Regions from separate parts of the Gordonia amicalis genome, predicted to be linked through region 2. Evidence: predicted binding sites of a transcription regulator. Region 2 holds the regulator's gene; the other holds the start of a gene.
The links. The regulator LexA, encoded in region 2, represses DNA repair genes until DNA is damaged. The targets are predictions, from matches to a motif close to CGAACANNTGTTCG.

Region 1: the regulator LexA is predicted to act here: its motif matches at 6,177-6,190, upstream of IHQ52_RS08865 (alpha-ketoglutarate-dependent dioxygenase AlkB).

The regions. Positions count from the first base shown of each region.
Region 1 covers NZ_CP091855.1:1,919,677-1,929,580, reverse strand. The annotation lists gene IHQ52_RS08885 (tyrosine-protein phosphatase) at 45-914, shown strand; gene IHQ52_RS08880 (TetR/AcrR family transcriptional regulator) at 1,383-1,964, shown strand; gene IHQ52_RS08875 (flavin-containing monooxygenase) at 1,957-3,498, shown strand; partial or broken gene IHQ52_RS08870 (GMC oxidoreductase) at 3,495-5,229, shown strand; gene IHQ52_RS08865 (alpha-ketoglutarate-dependent dioxygenase AlkB) at 5,526-6,155, opposite strand; gene IHQ52_RS08860 (GIY-YIG nuclease family protein) at 6,305-6,610, opposite strand; gene IHQ52_RS08855 (SulP family inorganic anion transporter) at 6,774-8,303, opposite strand; gene IHQ52_RS08850 (hypothetical protein) at 8,530-9,042, shown strand; gene IHQ52_RS08845 (oxidoreductase) at 9,128-9,904, opposite strand, start outside.
Region 2 covers NZ_CP091855.1:3,682,495-3,692,398, reverse strand. The annotation lists gene pfkB (1-phosphofructokinase) at 18-983, opposite strand; gene IHQ52_RS16845 (DeoR/GlpR family DNA-binding transcription regulator) at 980-1,750, opposite strand; gene IHQ52_RS16840 (phosphoenolpyruvate--protein phosphotransferase) at 1,886-3,604, shown strand; gene lexA (transcriptional repressor LexA) at 3,582-4,289, opposite strand; gene IHQ52_RS16830 (LysM peptidoglycan-binding domain-containing protein) at 4,526-5,092, shown strand; gene nrdR (transcriptional regulator NrdR) at 5,192-5,659, shown strand; gene hrpA (ATP-dependent RNA helicase HrpA) at 5,633-9,619, opposite strand; gene IHQ52_RS16815 (aminotransferase family protein) at 9,680-9,904, shown strand, end outside.

The DNA.
Region 1 (9,904 bases), 1.8 Mb from region 2:
GCCCTGCACGTACTCAGCGATTCCAGCGATGCACCCCTGTCCCAGTGGACAGAACTCGCCGGCGTTCTCGCGGACGACCTCGACCCCCAGACGAAGGACGGTTCACACCGACGACGCACCAGGCAACTCCGACACCCGAAGCCGTCGCCGCACTCCCCCGGCTGCTCTCCGCCGACAACTTCCGCGACCTCGCGGGGACCGGCGACGGCTACGCCGCGGCCGGTGGCCGGTTACGGCGCGGGGTCCTGTTCCGTTCCAACCGCCTCGAACTCGACGCCGACGATCTGGCCACCATGGCCACGTTCGGCCTGACCGCCATCCACGATCTGCGCCAACCCAACGAGGTCGCCAGGCATCCGAACGTCGAGATCCGCGGCGCCCGGTGGCACCACCACCCGGTTCCCGGCATCCCCGAGTCCGAGGTCTCCTCGCTGATGACCGCGGCACAGACCTACCAGGCGATGCTGGTGAACTATCAGACCTTCGTGACGGACCCGGCCTGCCGGGCGGGCTTCGCCAGCCTGCTGCGGACGATCGCGCGTACCGACGGCCCCCAGCTGTTCCATTGCGCCGCCGGCAAAGACCGGACCGGCTGGGCCGCCGTACTCCTCCACCACATCGCCGGCGTCGACCGCGAGGTGATGCTGGAGGACTACCTGCTGACCGACACCTATGCGGTCACCAGCAGACAGGCCACCCTGGATTCGATCCTCGAGAACCTCGGCTCCGAACGTGTGCCCGCCTACGAGCCCGCCTTCTCCTGCGACAGCAGGTATCTCGATGTCGCGTACGAAGCGGCCGACGACTCCTACGGCGGTCTCGACGGTTACCTGACCCGCGGCCTCGAACTCGACGACGCCGACCTCGAGGCGATCCGCACCCGATTCGTGCACAGTTCGCCGGCCTCGGCCTGAGACCGGGGTATCGGGCCGGGAGTCGGGCACACATACCGACTCCCGGCCCGAGCTCAGGGGGACGGTGACCGTCCGGTCGCGAACTCCTGACAACTATATCTGAGAATCAGTTATTTATCACTAGACTTTTCGCTGCCTGCGCCGGTTGAGCCGGCACCGCCCCCTCCGCCGGTTGAGCCGGCACCGCCCCCTCCGCCGGTTGAGCCGGCACCGAGCGCAGCGAGGCGCTGCGTCGAAACCCCCTCCGCCGGTTGAGCCGGCACCGCCCCCTCCGCCGGTTGAGCCGGCACCGAGCGCAGCGAGGCGCCGCGTCGAAACCCCCTCCGCCGGTTGAACCGGCACCTCACGACGCGAGACACCCGCCCCCTCCGCCGGTTGAGCCGGCACCGAGCGCAGCGAGGCGCCGCGTCGAAACCCCCCACCCCACTTACAAGCAGTCCGGACTGTTTGTGTGTTACGCTCACCACTGTGACCGAGCCCACCAGCACTCCGCGTCGGCGAACCCAGGCCGAACGCACCGCGGCGACCCGCACCCGGGTCCTCGACGCCGCGGTCGAAGCGCTGGTCGAGGTCGGCTACGCGGCCACCACCACCCAGGAGGTCAACCGGCGCGCAGGCGTCTCCCGCGGCGCACTGCTGCACCACTTCCCCACCCGGGAATCGCTGGTGGTCGCGGCCGTCGCACACCTCGTCGACCGTCGTCTCGAGGAGGTCCTGTCCCGCCCGCGTACGGGTGAGGAGGGACTCGAAGTCCTGATCGAGGCGTTCAGCGGACCGCTGTTCGACGCCGCCCTGGAGCTCTGGGTGGCCGCCCGCTGTGACGTCGGCCTGCGCACCGCCCTCATCCCGCTCGAACAGCGGGTCTCCGACGCCCTCGCCGTGGGTTGCGCCGAGCTGTTCGGCGACCGGTACACCCCGCAGGAACTCGAACTGTCCATCGAACTCGCACGCGGCCTCGCGGTGTCGCGCATCCTGCGATCCCCCGCCGCCGACCGCGACTACCTCGACCGTCTTCTGCCCGTCTGGAAGGACCTGTTGACCCATGACTGAACTCAGTTCGCTCCCCGAACGCGTCGACGTTCTCGTCGTCGGCGTCGGATTCGGCGGCCTCGCCGCACTTCACCGGCTGCGCAAGGACCATCCCGGGCTGCAGACGCTCGCCATCGAGCGCGCCGGCGGCGCCGGCGGGGTCTGGCGCGAGAACGACTACCCGGGTGCCGCCTGCGACGTCCCGACCTCGCTGTACTCGCTGTCGTTCGCCCCGAACCCGGACTGGTCGCACACCTACGGTCGACGCCACGAGATCCACAACTATTTGCGTTCCGTCGCCGCCGATTACGAGGACCAGATCCGCTACGACTGCGCGCTGACCGCGGCCCGCTGGGACGGTGCCGCGCAGGAGTGGGTCGTCGACACGACCACCGGCCGGATCCGCACCCGCTTCCTCGTCGCCGCGCCGGGCGCGCTGTCCGAGCCGGGACTACCCGAGGTGCCGGGCGCCGACGGGTTCACCGGCACGATGTTCCACTCCGCCCACTGGGACCACACCCACGACCTGCGCGGACGTAAGGTCGCGATCGTCGGCACCGGCGCGTCGGCGATCCAGATCGTGCCCGAGATCGTCGACGCCGTCGGACATCTCACCGTCTTCCAGCGCACCCCCGCCTGGGTCGTGCCACGCCTCGACCGCAACATCGGCCCGATGGAACGCGCCGTCTACAAGCGCGTCCCCGGCGTCCATCGCCTGGTCCGACGCATGGTGTGGGCCTACCGCGAGGCCTACGTGCTGATGATGGCGCGCAACCCCAAGCTGCTGCCGATCGCGAAAACCCTTGCCCTGGCACAGCTCCGCGTTCAGGTCCGCGACCGTGCCCTGCGCAAGCGCCTCACCCCCGACTACACCATCGGCTGCAAGCGGATGCTGTTGACCAACAAGTGGTTCCCCGCCCTGCAGCGGGACAACGCCACCGTGACCGGCGCCATCACCCGCCTCACCGCGAACGGCGCCGTCGACGATCAGGGCCGCGAGCACGAGGTCGACACCGTCATCTTCGCCACCGGATTCACCCCCACCGAACCGCCCATCGCGAAGGTCGTCACCGGGCGCGACGGACGCACCCTGGCGGAGACGTGGCAGGGCTCGCCGCGCGCATACCGCGGCGTCGAGGTCCACGGCTTCCCGAATCTGTTCTTCCTGTACGGCCCCAACACCAACCTGGGCCACAGCTCGATCGTGCTGATGCTCGAACCACAGGCGTACTACATGTCGAAGACGATCGCCGAGGTCACCCGGTCCGGACACTCGACCTTCGAGGTCACCCAGGCCGCGCAGGACTCCTACAACGCCGACCTGGACCCCGAACTCGAACGCACGGTGTGGAATTCGGGCGGTTGCTCGAGCTGGTACCTCGACTCCACCGGACGCAACTCGGTGATGTGGCCCAAGTTCACCAGTGACTTCCGTCGGCAGATGGCATCCTTCGAGGCCGCCGACCACCGCTTCGACGACGCCGTCCCGGCCGTCGCCGAAGCCGTTGAGACCACCGCAATCGACACCGATCCCGAGAGGACCCTCGCCCAGTGACCCGCTCCCGTGTTCGTGACGCCGTTCGTCATGACGTCGACCACTACGACGCCATCGTCATCGGTTCCGGTTTCGGCGGTTCGGTGGCCGCACTCCGGTTGACGGAGAAGGGTTATCGCGTCGCGGTCATCGAGTCGGGTCGTCGTTTCACCGACGCCGACCTCCCCAAGACCAGTTGGCGCCTCCGGGATTACGTGTGGGCACCGGCACTCGGTATGTTCGGCGTGCAGCGCATGCATCTCCTGCGCGACGTGCTGGTCATGGCCGGTGCGGGTGTGGGCGGAGGCTCGCTCAACTACGCGAACACGCTCTACCGGCCGCTCCCCGCCTTCTTCGACGACCCGCACTGGGGCCGGATCACCGACTGGGCCGCCGAACTCGACCCCTACTACGACCAGGCGTCACGCATGCTCGGCGTGACCACCTACCCGAAGGTCACGCCGGCCGACCGGGTGATCCGCAAGGTCGCCGAGGACATGGGCGTCGGCGACACGTTCGTCCACACCCCTGTCGGCGTCTTCTTCGGTGAGCCGGGCAAGACCGTCGAGGACCCGTACTTCGGCGGTGCCGGCCCGGCCCGTACCGGCTGCACCGACTGCGGCGCCTGCATGACCGGCTGCCCGGTCGGCGCGAAGAACACGCTGGTCAAGAACTACCTGTATCTCGCCGAGCAGGCGGGAGCGACGGTCATTCCGCTGACCACCGTCGACACCGTCCGCCCGCGTTCCGGAGGCGGGCACACGGTCGGGGCGCATCGGACGGGTCGACGCCGGTCGCGTCGTGGTCGCCGGTCGTTCACCGCCGACCACGTCGTCTTCGCCGCCGGCACCTACGGCACCAACAAGCTTCTGCTGGACATGCAGCAGAGCGGAACCCTTCCCGGGCTGTCGTCGCGTCTGGGCAAGGTGGTCCGCACCAACTCCGAGGCCGTCCTGGCCGCGACCGCCACCGACCTGAAGGTCGACTACACCGAGGGTGTGGCGATCACGTCGTCGTTCCACCCGAACGAACACGCCCATCGAGCCGGTGCGTTATGGCAAGGGCAGCAACCTGATCGGACTGTTGCAGGCGATGCTGATCGATGGCGACAGCCGTCTGCCTCGTCCGCTGGCGGCTCTGGTCGAGATGATCAAGCACCCGCTCGTCACGTTGCGGGGCCTGTCGGTGCGACGATGGTCGGAACGCACGATCATCGCGCTGGTGATGCAGACCGCCGACAACTCCCTCGAATTGTTCGCCCGCCGAGGACGTTTCGGACCGATGTTGCGCAGCAAGCAGGGTGCCGGCGAGCCCCCGCCGACCTGGATCCCCGTCGGCCACGAGGCGGTCCGCAAGATGGCCGACGAGATCGACGGCGACGCCGGCGGTTCCATCGTCGACTGGCTGAACATCCCGATGACCGCGCATTTCCTGGGCGGTTGCTCGATCGGACGGTCCGCCGCCGACGGCGTCGTGGACCCGTATCACCGTGTGTTCAACCACCCGGGCCTGCACATCGTCGACGGTTCGACGGTGTCTGCGAACCTCGGCGTGAATCCGTCGCTGACGATCACCGCGCAGGCCGAACGCGCACTCGCCATGTGGCCCAACGCCGGTGAGGCCGATCCGCGGCCGGAGCTCGGTGCGTCGTATGAGCCGGTCGCCCCGGTGCCGCCGGTCCGTCCCACGGTCCCCGAGTACGCACCCGCCGCCCTGCGGTTGCCGATCACGCCGATCTCGAACGCCGGCTGAGCTCGCGACCCCGCTCGTCGAGCCGGTAGCGAGCCACCGCCCCCCGCTCGTTGAGCCGGTAGCGAGCGCCAGCGAGCCACCGCGTCGAAACGAGCGACCACCCCCGCTCGTTGAGCCGGTAGCGAGCGCCAGCGAGCCACCGCGTCGAAACGAGCGACCACCCCCGCTCGTTGAGCCGGTAGCGAGCGCCAGCGAGCCACCACCCCCGCTCGTTGAGCCGGTAGCGAGCGCCAGCGAGCCACCGCGTCGAAACGAGCAACCACCCGACCACCGCTCGACGCCCAGGACTGGCTCGCTCACCACACCCCGGGCGGCCGCAGCTGGATGCTGATCCGGGCGCCGACGCCGCGCACCTTGGGTACCGCGTGTTCCCAGGTGCGCTGGCAGCTGCCGCCCATGACCAGCAGGTCGCCCGACGACAGGGTGAACTTCAGCGACTTGCCACCGCCTCGCGGGCGCAGCATCAGTGGGCGCGGGGCTCCCAAGGAGACGATCGCCACCATCGTGTCGTGGGTCGACGCCCGGCCGATGCGGTCACCGTGCCAGGCGACCGAGTCGTTGCCGTCGCGGTAGAGGCTGATGCCGGCGGTCGCGAACCCCTCGGGCAGCTCGTCCCGGTAGTGGCGGCTCAACGCGGCCCGCATGTCGGTGATCAGCCCGTCGGGAAACGGATCGTCCTTCTGGTAGATCGAGACCAGCCGCGGGACGTCGACGACACGGTCGTACATCTGACGCCGTTCGGCCCGCCAGGGGACGTTCTCGCGGAGGCGGTCGAAGAGTTCGTCCGGCCCGCCGATCCACCCCGGGCACAGGTCCACCCACGCACCGTCGGTGAGTGGACGCCGCGTCATCGAAGTCGACAGGTCGCCGAGCGCCGTTTCTGCGGCGACCTCGGCGAACAACGAGCCCTGGATGCCGATGGACATGTCGCCACCATACACCCGGATCGAACGCACGTTCGAGCATTGGGGTTCAATCGTTGCCCCGATGCCCGCCGGCTGACGGCTGCCCACCGCCGGCTGAGCCGGTACCGAGCGCAGCGAGGCACCGCGTCGAAGCCCCCGCACCGCCACCCTCATGGGTCGATCACGAGCCTCCGCTGCCCACCCTTCATCGCAAGGCCGGGCAGCAGATCCATTCTCCCTTCGACGAGCGCACGACGCTTTGCACGCGACCAACCGTGCAGGCGGCGTTCGGCCGCATGCGCCTCACCGATATGCGGGAACTCTCTTTGATAGACGAGACGAACAGGAAGCCGTGAGCGCGTGTACCTCGAACCTTTCCCACTCATGTGCTGGTTGACGCGGTGCTCGACGTTGCGCGTGCTGCCGACATACAGACTGCCGTCGGCGCACTCGAGGATGTAGACGAAGCCGGACATGGATCGACTGTGGACGATGGCGAGGCCTGCGGCACTGTCGTATCCACAGGTAGTAGCTCGATCCCCAGCGGGTTCGATGTCGGCTTGCGGGTGGCTTCGACGCGGTGCCTCGCTGCGCTCGGTACCGGCTCAGCCCAGCAGTAGGAACCGGCACGACACCGCGCTACTCCCCGCCGAGGTGCCCGCTCAACCGGCCGTGCCGTTCGGCGCTGGCGTCGTTGAGCCCGACGATCGTGACGTCCTTGCCCTTGGCCTCGTACTTGGTGGTGATCGCGTCGAGGGTCGCCACCGACGACGCGTCCCAGACGTGCGAGTCGCTGAGGTCGATGACGACGTTGGATTCGCCGGCGGTGTAGTCGAACTGGTAGACGAGGTCGTTGCTCGAGGCGAAGAACAGTTCGCCCCGGACCTTGTACACGCGCGTGTTGGCGTCAGGTCCGGCGACCTCGACCACCTCCGTCATATGCGCGACGCGACGCGCGAACAGCACCGACGCGGTCAGCACGCCGACGACGACGCCGTACGCCAGATTCGACGTCGCGACCGTCACCGCGACCGTCGCCAGCATCACGACGGTTTCCGACTTCGGCATGCGGCGCAACGTCTTCGGGTTGATGCTGTGCCAGTCGAAGGTGCCGACCGACACCATGATCATCACCGCGACCAGCGCGGCCATCGGGATCTTGGCGACCACATCGCCCAGTCCCACAACGAGTATCAGCAGGAAGACGCCGGCCAGGAACGTCGAGATGCGCGTGCGCGCACGGGATTCCTTGACGTTGATCATCGTCTGGCCGATCATCGCGCAGCCGCCCATGCCGCCGAAGAGGCCGGTGACCAGATTGGCGACTCCCTGCCCGACGGCTTCGCGGGACTTGTTGGAGTGGGTGTCGGTGATGTCGTCGACGAGTTTCGCGGTCATCAGCGACTCGAGGAGACCGACGACGGCGATGGCGAGCGCGTACGGCGCGATGACGGTGAAGGTCTCCCAGGTGAACGGCACGTCGGGCACCAGCAGCGTCGGCAGGCTGTCCGGGAGTTCGCCCTCGTCACCGACATTCGGCACGTTCAGGCTCGCGATCAGGGTCACCCCGGTCAGCAGCACGATGGCGACCAGCGGCGCCGGCACCACGGTCGTCAGGCGCGGGAACCAGACGATGATCGCGATACCGGCGGTCACCATCGGGTACACCAGCCACGGCACGCCCAGCAGATGCGGCACCTGCGCGGAGAAGATGAGGATGGCCAGCGCGTTGACGAAGCCGACCATCACACTGCGCGGGATGAATCGCATCAGCTTGGCGACCCCGAGCGCACCCAGCAGGACCTGGAAGATGCCCCCGAGCAGCACCGCGGCGATCAGGTACTGCAGGCCGTGACTCTCGACGAGCGGTGCGACGACCAGCGCGACCGCACCGGTCGCGGCCGAGATCATCGCGGGTCGTCCGCCGACGATCGCGATGGTCACCGCCATCGTGAACGACGCGAACAGGCCGACCCGCGGGTCGACGCCGGCGATGATCGAGAACGAGATCGCCTCGGGGATCAGGGCCAGCGCGACGACGAGTCCGGCGAGGACCTCGGTGCGCAGCCGACTCGGTGAGCGCAGCGTCAGCAGGACGGACTGGCGGTCGGCCGGCGAGATGGTGGCCGGTGACACCGCGTCGGGGGCGGTCTGCGCGGACTTCCGCACCGCGGACTCCTCTGTATCGGGGTGGTGAACCCGCGGAACTCTACTCGTCCGCGACCCGCCACTCACATCGTCGGACGGTCCGCCCCTCGGCCGCCGTATCGCTCGCTGCGCGATCGGCCTGTTGCCCCCAGAGAACACCCGCGCCCCGGGGTGTGAAGTGGGACACAGCACAGTTGCGGCGACGATGCTTAAATCGTTTCGTTATAAATCACGAGGGGGAAACTCGATGAAGCGCTCCGGTGTCGCCGGTTTGTTGGTTGCTGCCGCCATGCTGATCCCGATCGCCCCGGCGACGGCCAACCCGGTCGACGACCTGTTCGGCAGCGCCAGCGGCAGCCTGGACTCCGGAAGCGCCGCGCTGGGGTCGTCGGGCGACAAGGTCACCCACTACGGCAAGCTCGGCCGCGCGGGCGCGCCGAACGGCGTGAAGTCGATCAACGTCTGGGCCTACAACCCGAAGGGCGCCAAGGAGACGACGCCGGGCACCTTCGCGAAGAACTCACGCCTCGGCGTGCGCTGGAACTCGATCATCGCCTCCGGCCCCATCGTCGACGGCAACGAGTGCCGCATGGAGGTCCGCCTCGCCGGACCGAAGGTGCCCAAGGAAGCGGCGCTGTACAAGACGCAGGACTGCACCGCGGTGAAGTCCTACTTCTTCAAGGGCGGCGGCAACTTCACCATCCGCGTCACCGACCTGATCTCGGGCGCATCGAACAGCATCGCGTTCTCGGTCGAGTGATCCCTCGACCGGGGACGTAGCACAATGCGGGCTGAGTGCTGGTTTCCAGCACTGAGCCCGCACTGTATGTGAGGAGCTGCGGCACTCACCCCGCCGACACGTCGAACTTCTCCCCGGTGAGACGTTCGGATTCGGCCCAGAGCCGCGCACGGAACGACTCGTCGTCGGCGACCTTCTTGTACTTGTTCCGTCCGGGCGCGCCGTGGAGGCCGAAGAATTTGGTCGGACCGAAGTACGTGCCGGATTCGAGTCCCGACATGGTGGCGGCGTACAGCTGCGGCAACGCCCCGTCGGCGGCGGACTGCGCGATCGGCAGCTTGTTGCCCAGCTTCGCCACGACGTCGGTGAAGTTCTCGCTGCGGCCCTGCAATTCCGTTGCGGCATAACCGGGGTGGGCGATGAACGACTGCTTCGACGAGCCGGCGTCCTTGAGTCGTTTGGCGAGCTCGAGCCCGAACATGAGATTGGCCAGTTTGGAGTCGCCGTAGGCCTGCCAGCGGCGGTAGCGGCGCTGTTCCCAGTTCAGGTCGTCGAGTTGGATCCTCCCGATCTGGTGCACGCCCGACGACACGGTGACGACGCGGTCGGTGATCTTCGGCAGCAGCAGCGCGGTGAGGGCGAAGTGACCGAGGTGGTTGGTGCCGATCTGCATCTCGAAGCCGTCGGCGGTGCGCCGCAGCGGTACGGCCATGAGTCCGGCGTTGTTGATGAGGACGTCGGCGCCGGTGAAGCTCGATGCGAAGGAGCGGACCGAGGCGAGGTCGGCGAGGTCGAGTTCGGCGACCGTCGCGTTGGGTCCCAGCTTCGACGCGACGGCGTCGGCCTTGGTGGTGTTGCGGCAGGCCAGGATGACGTGCGCGCC
Region 2 (9,904 bases):
CCCGGTGGGGATTCGGTTCAGTTCATCGGGGCGGCCCCGGAGAGTTCCGTGACCGTGACCCCGGACAGGTCGAGGTGGTGGGGGGCGGGGGAGGAGGTGCCCGCCAGTGCGGCGGCGGCCGAACCGTAGGCGACGGCGGACCGCACACAGTCGGGAGCCGACGCGCCACGCGTCTGCGCGACGAGGAATCCGGCGAGGGAGGAATCACCCGCGCCGACGGTGCTGCGCGGAACGATGGGTGGCGGCGTCGCGCACCAGACGCCCGCCGGGGTGGCGAGTACGGCGCCCCGCGCCCCGAGCGTGGCCAGCACGGTGCCGCCGATCTGCTCGACGAGCGCCGTGGACGCGGCGACGATGGGACGGAGGTCGTTGCGGGAGAGCGATTCCCGCAACTCTGCCGGATCGGTGCCGGTGAGTTCGGCGAGTTCGTCCTCGTTCGGCTTGATCAGGTCGACCCGTCCGGCGGCGGCCGCACGCAGCGGTGCTCCCGAGGTGTCCACCGCCACGCGGCAACCGGCGGTGACCAGCGCGTCGGCGACGGTCCGATACCAGTCCTCCGGTACGCCGGGCGGCAGTGATCCGCACAGCGTGACCCAGTCCGCGCCGTCCGCGTAGGTGCGGATCAGTGCGCTCAGCGCGGCCAGTTGAGCCGCCGTCAGGTTGACGCCCGGGGCATTGATCTTGGTGGTGGTGCCGTCGGCTTCGGCAATGGTCACGTTCGAGCGCACCTCGCCGTCCACGGGGACCGCGTCGTAGGGGAGTCCGAGTTCGTCGAGGGCGGCGAGCAGCGGGTCGCCCGCACGCGCCGGGAGCAGTGCCCGGGTCGGTAGTCCGGCGGCGGCGACGGTGCGGGCCACGTTGACGCCCTTGCCGCCCGGCTGGGCGCGGACCACACCGGCTCGCTGCACCTCGCCGCGCCGGAGCGGGGTGTCGAGTTCGAGGGTGCGGTCGACGCTGGGATTGGCTGTGACGGTGAGGATCATGCGATCACGACCTCGACGCCGCGGGCGGACAGGGCGGCCGAGAACCTCGGATCGATGCCGGAGTCGGTGATCAGGACGTCGATGTCGTCGATGCCGGCGAATCCCGACAGCTCCTCGCGCTCCATCTTCGAACTGTCGGCGAGGACGACGACGCGTCGGGCCGCGGCAACCATCGCCGCCTTCACCGCCGACTCGTCGGGGTCGGGGGTGGACAGGCCGTGCGCCTCGCTGAGGCCGTTGGTGCCGATGAATGCGGTCGTCACGCGAAGCCGTCCCAGTGCGGCGACCGTCTCGGCGCCGACCGTGGCCTGGGTGAGTCCGCGGACGCGACCGCCCAGGGCGTGCAGACCGTCCGCGTGGCGGCCGGCGAGCAACCCGGCGATCGGCAGGCTGTTGGTGATCAGCGTCAGATCGCGGTCCCGCGGCATGGCCTCCGCCGCGCGGAACGTGGTGGTGCCGGCGTCGAAGAGCACCGATCCGCCGTCGGGCGGCAGGAAACGGAGGGCGGCGCGGCCGATGGCGGCCTTCTCCTCGATCTGTTCGGTCTCCCGTTCGGCGATGCCGAGTTCACCGATCACCCGCATCACCTCGGGGCGGACGGCACCGCCGTGCACGCGCTGCAGGTGCCCGCCGCGCTCGAGAACGGCCAGGTCGCGCCGAACCGTCTCGCTGGTCACGTCGAACTTCGCGGCGAGCTCGGCGACCGAGGCGCGCCCTGCGACGCGCACCTCCTCGGCGATGGCCTGCTGTCTCTCCTCGGCGTACACACCGGCTCCGTTCTGATCGTTCCTGCACACTCGGCCACCCCGTGAATGTGGGAATATGTGGCTTTCAATGTTGTAGTAACTGTGTTTACGCCTGTTTATGTTGACAAGTCAAGCCAAATTTGTAACCGTGGTCACATGACGCAGATTCTGACGGGGACGCCGGTCGTCGGTGGTGTGGCTCATGGACCCGCACTGTCGCCGGGACGCCGTCCCGACCACAGTGCGGAGGCGCTCGGCGCCGGTGTCGAGATCTCCGAGGACCAGCGCCCGGAGGAGGTCGCACGATTCACCGCGGCGGCAGGCGTCGTCGCCGCGCGACTCCGTGAGCGCGCGTCGCAGAACACCGGCGTCGCCGCGGAAGTACTCGCCGCCACCGCCGGACTCGCGGAAGACCGCGGCTGGATCGGTGCGGCGTCGGCCCTGATCGCCAGGGGTGCGTCGGCACCGTCGGCCGCCGTTGCCGCCACCGAACAGTTCGCCGCGGTGTTCACCAAGCTGGGCGGCCTGATGGCCGAGCGGGTCACCGACCTCAACGACGTCCGCGACCGCGTGCTCGCCGAACTCCTGGGACTGCCCGAACCCGGGGTGCCCACGCCGGAGGTGCCCTCGATCCTGCTGGCCGACGACCTCGCACCCGCCGACACCGCCGGCCTCGACCCCACCACCACGATTGCCCTCGTGACGCGACTGGGTGGGCCCACCAGTCACACCGCGATCATCGCCCGCCAGCTCGGCATCCCGTGCGTCGTCGCGGTGTCCGGACTCGTCGGGATCGATGCGGGTACGGCGATCCTCGTCGACGGCACCACGGGTGAGATCGCCGTCGACCCCGACGACACCGCCGCGCGAGCCCGAGTCGAGGAGTATCGGCGTCACGCCGCTCGCATCGCCGGGTGGTCGGGTCCGGGCCGCACCGGCGACGGGGTGGAGGTGGCGATCCTGGCCCACGTCGCCGACGGGTCGTCGGCCCGCGCGGCCACCGATCACCCGGTGGAGGGTGTCGGACTGTTCCGTACCGAACTGGCCTTCCTCGAGCGCGCCGACGAGCCGTCGGTCGACGAGCAGGCGTGCATCTATCGCGAGGTGCTGGACGCTTTCGATGGCCGCAAGGTGGTCATCCGCACCCTCGACGCCGGCTCGGACAAGCCGCTGCGCTTCGTGACCCATCCCGACGAGGCCAACCCGGCACTCGGTGTGCGCGGCGACCGAATCGCCTTGGCGCACCCCGAGATCCGCGCGCGCCAGCTCGACGCGATCGCCCGGGCGGCGCAGGAGGCCGACGCGCAGCCGTGGGTCATGGCCCCGATGATCGCCTCACCCGCCGAGGCTGCGGCATTCGCCGCGCAGGTGCGCGAGCGTGGACTCGTCGCCGGTGTGATGATCGAGGTCCCCGCCGCGGCGATCCTGGCCCCGGCGATCCTGGCCGAGGTGGACTTCGTCTCGATCGGCACCAATGACCTCACGCAGTACACGATGGCCGCTGACCGAATGTCCGCCGAGCTCGCATCGCTGACCGATCCGTGGCAGCCGGCCGTGCTGCATCTCGTCGCAACGGTCGCCCGGGCCGGACGTGATCAGGGGAAACCGGTGGGCGTCTGCGGAGAGGCCGCGGCCGATCCGCATCTCGCCTGCGTGCTGGTCGGACTCGGGGTCACCTCGTTGTCGAGCGCTCCCGTCGCGGCGCCCGCGGTCGGCGCCCAACTCGGCGCGGTCACCCTGGCAACCTGCGAAAACGCGGCGGCCGCCGCGCTGGCCGCCACCGATCCGGCTACGGCTCGCGCGGCGGCCGCCGCGGTACTCGACAGTGGCGCCGACACTGACAGCGACGAGGTCAGACTCGCCGCATCACGGTGACGACCTTGCCGAGGATGACGGCCTCGTCGCCCGGGATCGGGTCGAACAACTCGTTGTGCGGCATCAGCCAGACATGACCCTTCTGGCGTTTGAAGGTCTTGACCGTGGCCTCGCCGTCGATCATCGCGGCCACGATGTCGCCGTTGTCGGCCACGTTCTGCTGGCGGACGACGACCCAGTCCCCGTCGCAGATCGCGGCGTCGATCATCGACTCGCCGACGACCTTCAGCAGGAACAGCGATCCCTCGCCGACGAGCTCCCGGGGGAGTGGGAACACGTCCTCGACGGCTTCCTCGGCGAGGATCGGCCCGCCTGCGGCGATCCGGCCGAGCACCGGTACGAAAGTGGGCTCGGGTAGTGCTCCGCCGGTCGGCGACGTCGGCGTCGGGGGTTCGCTCGGCGCGATGTTCACCGCCCGCGGACGGTTGGCATCACGTTTGAGAAGGCCCTTGCGTTCGAGGGTCCGCAGCTGATGGGCGACCGAGGAGGTCGAGGTGAGACCCACCTCGTCACCGATCTCGCGGATACTCGGCGGGTAACCGCGTTCTCGCACGGATTTGCGGATCACCTCGAGAACTCCGCGCTGCCGCGGCGTCAGCGACGCCTCGGCCGCCGCCATGTCCGCCGGGGTGACGGGCTCGTCGGCGCCCCGCGCTCCGGTGCGCTTACCGCCGTCATCGCTCATGATCGGGTTCCTCTCGATTCCGAACGTGCTGGTAGATCGCTTGTCTGTCGACGAGCCTAGCCGAGAACGCCGACCGAATCAAACATTTGTTCGACGTGTCGCGAGACAATTGTCGGAGTGCCGTGCTACAAATCGAACATCAGTTCATCGAACAGATGATCGACATTCGAACAGTTCGATCGGGACGACGCGGTCCCACTCACGAACACCGTTCGACCGGATACACGGAGGGCACCATGCGCACCGCCACTCTCATCGACCCCGTCCACCTCGACCCCGTCCACCTCGACCCCGCCCGGCACGGCGGTCCCGTCCGCGGCGACGTCCTGGAGCGTCCGCGCCCGACACGTCGGGGAGACGCCCGGCGGCCCGTCGACAACCGTCCGGTGCCGGAATCGGTGGTCCGGGTCCGCCGCGTCGCCTCCACCCAGTGCGCGTCGCCGGTGGGTATGCGTGGTCGTGGACCGGTGGTCCCGGCGTCGCCTCCCGCCGAAACGGTTCCCGCGGCCGTCATCCGCCGGCGTCGCCGCACGGCGACCGCTGTCCTCGCCGGCGTCGCGCTCGCCCTGGCCGTGTGGGTCATCGCGGTCGTCGGCCAGAACTACGCCGCGTCGGTCACGCCTGCCGCGGTCGGCACCGAGGTCGTGCACGTTCGGTCGGGTGACTCGCTGAGCACGATCGCCTCGCGGGTCGCCCCCGAGATGCCGCGTGAGGCCGTCGTCGACGAGATCATCCAGCTGAATGACCTCGCGTCGAGCGGGCTGCGCGTCGGCCAGCCGCTCCTCACCCCCCGGTACCACTGAGGCCGGGCGGTATCCTCGATGACACAGGGACCAGCCGAGCACCGGCCCGGCATGCGGCGCGGCTGCATCAGAGCGTCCCGTGACCTGCGTGAGGATACGATGCGCTGCCCCTTCTGCAAGAACGACGACACCAAGGTCATCGACTCGCGTGTCGCTGATGAGGGGCAGGCCATCCGGCGCCGCCGCTCCTGCGTGGAGTGTGGGCGACGCTTCTCGACCGTGGAGAGTGCGGTCCTCTCGGTGGTGAAACGCAACGGCGTCACCGAACCGTTCAGTCGCGAGAAGGTGATGCGAGGTGTCCGGCGCGCATGCCAGGGGCGGCACGTCGCCGAGGACGCTCTCGCCCAGCTCGCCCAGCAGGTCGAGGACACCGTCCGCGCCAGTGGTTCGGCCGAGATCCCCAGCAACGAGGTGGGACTCGCGATCCTGAAGCCGCTGCGGGACCTCGACGAGGTCGCCTACCTGCGTTTCGCGTCGGTCTACCGGTCCTTCGACTCCCTCGAGGACTTCCAGCGCGAGATCGATGACCTCCGTGCCGCCTCAGCCGAGTCGGTCAAGAGTTCGTAGGACCCGCTTCTCCGACACCGGGAACGCGGTGCCCAGCCGTTCGGCGAACAATCCGACCCGCAGCTCCTCGACGAGCCACTGCGCCTCGTCGTTGACGTGCGCTTTCCGGTGTTCGGGTACCTGGGCCAGCCGCTGCGCCCAGCGTTCGGTCACGCGGTCGATCACGGCGACTCCGGCCTGATCGCGCGCGGCGGAAGCCGGCAGTGCCGTCAACCGTGCCTCGGCGGCCGCGAGGTAGCGCGGCACGTTCTCCAGATGACGTCGCGGAGTGGCGGCCACGAATCCGTCGAAGACGAGGTTGTCGAGTTGTTCGGCGACGTCGTCGGCGGCGAGCGAACCCGCATGACGGTCGATCGCGGCGCGTACCGGCGCCACCGAGCCGAGCGATTCCACCGCGAGGGAGAAATACTCCGGAGCCGACTCGGTGATCCGTGGACGGATCTTCTCGGTCAGGGTGCGGAACGCCTCGGGTGAACGCACGGCGGACACGGCCCCGGCGTCGAGGCCGGCGACGACGTCGCGGATAGCCCGGCGTGTGCAGTCGGCCAGCAGTGTATCGAGATCCGCATAGGGACTCTGGCTCAACGCGAGCCGGCCGGCGGCCCCGAGCGAACTCGCCACGCGCCGGTGCAGTGGCGGGATCGCCAGGTCGAGGAGTGCGACGATCCCCCTCTCCGCCAGGCGATCTCGGGCCTGCTCCGACACCGCGTCGATCACGACGACCCCGCGTGTACGTCCGGCGTCGTCGGTGATCGCGTCGACGGTCGGGTACCGGGTGAGGCGCTGACCGGCGATGTCGACGGTCCGCTGCGCGGCGAGAGTGCCGATGCCGTCGTCGGTCCAGTTGCGATACAGCGTGCGTTTCACCGTCTTCGACGCCGCGGGCGTCGTCGCACGCCGAAGCTCGTCGATCGAGTCGGCACGCGCGGTGATCCGTCCGTCGTCGTCGACGACCGCGAAATGCATCCGCAGATGGGTGGGAATCCGGTCGAGGTCGAAATCGGCTGCGGTGACCGTCATCTGGGTGATCGTGGTGAGTTCGCGGGCGAGCCCGACCGCGAGCGGTTCGCTGCGCGGCGTGAGACGGGCCAGCGCCAGGTCGGCGAACCGCTGGGCGGGTGACATCGACTTGCGCAACCTCTTGGGCAGCGATCTCACCAGTGCGGTGGCCAGTTCCGACCGCATCCCGGGCACGGACCAGTCGAAGCCCGCCGGCCGGACGTGGGGGAGCAGCGCGCGCGGGATGATCACGGTGACACCGTCATCGGGTGCGCCGGGTTCGAACCGGTAGCGGAGCTCGAGTCGGGTGTCGCCCTGCTGCCACGCACCCGGATAGTCGGTCGGTGCGGCCTCGGCGGTCGCCGTGACATCCTCGGGCTTCAGGTCCAGAAGAGCAGGATCGCTGCGCCGTGCCTTCTTCCACCACGTGTCGAAGTGACGTGCGGAGGTGACCTCGGCACCGACCCGGTTGTCGTAGAACTCGAAGAGCTGATCCTCGGTGATCACGAGTCCGCGTTCGCGCCTACGGTTCTCGACGTCGGCGGCGGCCTCGAGGAGGGCGCGGTTGCGTTCGAAGAACGGGTGCTGGGTACGCCAGTCTCCCTCGACGAGGGCATGGCGGATGAACAGCTCGCGCGAGACGACCGGGTCGATGGGACCGTAGTCGACGCGGCGACGGGCGACGAGGGTGACGCCGTAGAGGGTGACCCCCTCGTACGCCATCGCGGCGCCGCGTTTCGACGACCAGTGCGGCTCGCTGTGCGTGCGCTTGACCAGATCGCCGGCCAGTTTCTCCGCCCACAACGGATCGATCCCGGCGACCGTGTGCGCGAACAGCCGGGAGGTCTCCAGGACCTCCGCGGCCATGATGAACGCCGGCGGTTTCTTGGCCAGCGGTGACGCCGGGAAGATCATGAGCGTCGTGTTCCGCGCCCCGGTGAACTCACGACCCTCGGTGTTGCGGACCGCGATGTTGCTGAGCAGACCCGACAGGATCGCGCGGTGGACGGCGTCGGCGTCGACCTCCGGCAACTCCTCGCCGGCCGGACGCACGGGCCAGTCGAGATCCTTGACGATCTCGGTGAGCTGACGGTGCAGGTCCCGCCATTCCCGGATGCGCAGGAAGTGCAGGAACTCCCGCTCGCACATCCGCCGGAAGCTGCTGCTGGACAACTCCTTACGCTGTTCGTCCAGGTATCGCCACAGTTCGACGTAGGACAGGAAGTCCGACTGCGGCACGACGAATCGACGATGGGAGGCGTCGGCCGCCTCGCGATGTTCGGCCGGTCGTTCGCGCGGATCGGGTAGCGACATCGCGGATGCGATGACCAGCAGGTGGTCGAGGCAGCCGAGTTCGCGGCCGGCGATCAGCATGCGGGCGATCCGCGGGTCGACCGGGATCCGCGACATCGAACGGCCGATGGGGGTGAGGCGCGGCGGGCCGCCGTCGCGGCTCACGGTGATCGCGCCGAGTTCGGTCAGCACGCCCATGCCGTCGCGGATCGCGCGCTCGTCGGGCGGTTGGACGAACGGGAAATCTGCGATCTCACCGAGTTTGAGCGAGGTCATCTGCAGGATGACCGCGGCCAGGTTGGTGCGCAGGATCTCCGGGTCGGTGAACGCCGGCCGCGAGTCGAAGTCGTTCTCGCTGTAGAGCCGGATACAGACACCCGGGGCGACGCGACCGCATCGGCCGGCGCGCTGGCGGGCGCTGGCCTGCGAGACCGGTTCGATGGGAAGACGATTGACCTTGGTGCGGGTCGAGTACCGGCTGATGCGAGCGGTGCCGGTGTCGATGACGTAGCGGATGCCGGGCACCGTGACCGACGTCTCGGCGACGTTGGTGGCCAGGACGATCCGTCGGCCGTTCGACGGAGCGAAGACCTTCTGTTGGTCGGCGATCGACAGACGTGCGAACAGCGGGACGATCTCCGCACCGCCATCGCGGCCGGTTCCGGTCCGGCGCCGCAACGCATCCGCGGTCTCGCGGATGTCGCGCTCGGTGGGTAGGAACACCAGGATGTCGCCCCGGCCGCCGGCCCACAACTCGTCGATCGCGGCGTCGATGCCCTGGATCTGGTCGAGGTCGGCGTGCTCGCCGCCCCCGGTGTCGTCGCCGCTGTCCGGGCGTTCCTGCAGGCTCAGGGGCCGGTAACGGATCTCGACGGGGTAGGTGCGACCGGACACCTCGATGACCGGCACCGAGGCGTCGGGTGTGCTGAAATGCCGTGCGAAACGGGCGGGTTCGATGGTGGCCGAGGTGATGATCACCTTCAGGTCCGGTCGTTGCGGCAGCAGCCGGCGCAGATAGCCGAGGATGAAGTCGATGTTGAGGCTGCGCTCGTGGGCTTCGTCGATGATCAGGGTGTCGTAGCGCCGCAGCATCGGATCGGTGGCGATCTCGCGGAGCAGGATGCCGTCGGTCATCACGCGGATCAGGGTGTCGGCCCCCGAACGGTCGGTGAACCGGACCGAGTAGCCGACCGCGTCACCGAGTTCGGTGTCGGTCTCGTCGGCAATGCGCTTGGCCACCGAGCTCGCCGCGATACGACGCGGCTGGGTGTGCCCGATCGTGCCGCGGATGCCGCGCCCGAGTTCGAGGCAGATCTTCGGCAGCTGGGTGGTCTTGCCGGAACCGGTCTCACCGGCGACCACCACGACCTGGTGGTCCCGGATGGCGTCGGCGATCTCCTCACGAGCTGCCGACACGGGGAGTTCGTCCGGGAAGCGCAGCACCGGCACGCCTGCCCGGCGCCGTTCGAGGCGGTTGCGTGCCTTGGCCACGTCGGCGACGAGCTGCTCCCACTTCCGTGGGTCGGGGGTGCGGCCCAGCTCGTCGACCCGGCGGCGGAGTCGGTGAGCGTCGAGGATCCCCACCTGGTCGAGCGAGCGCAACAGCTGGGATCGGGAGATGCCGGGCTCAGGATCTCGCGGGGCTGGATCTGGGGACTCGACCGACATGATGACTCCAGGATATGGGTCGCTGCCGGGGGTGTTCACCTCGCCCGGCATCATGGGGGCATGGCTGATTCTTCGAGGGCACTGTCCGATACTCCTGGCGCTCTGTGGCACGGTTTCGCCGACATGGGTGCGGTGACCGCGAGTGGCCCGTTCGTCGTGACCAAGGGTGAGGGAACCCGCATCTGGGACCGCGACGGCAAGTCCTATCTCGACGCGACGGCCGGTCTCTGGTTCACCAACGTGGGCCACGGCCGCACCGAGATCGCCGACGCGGTGGCGCGTCAG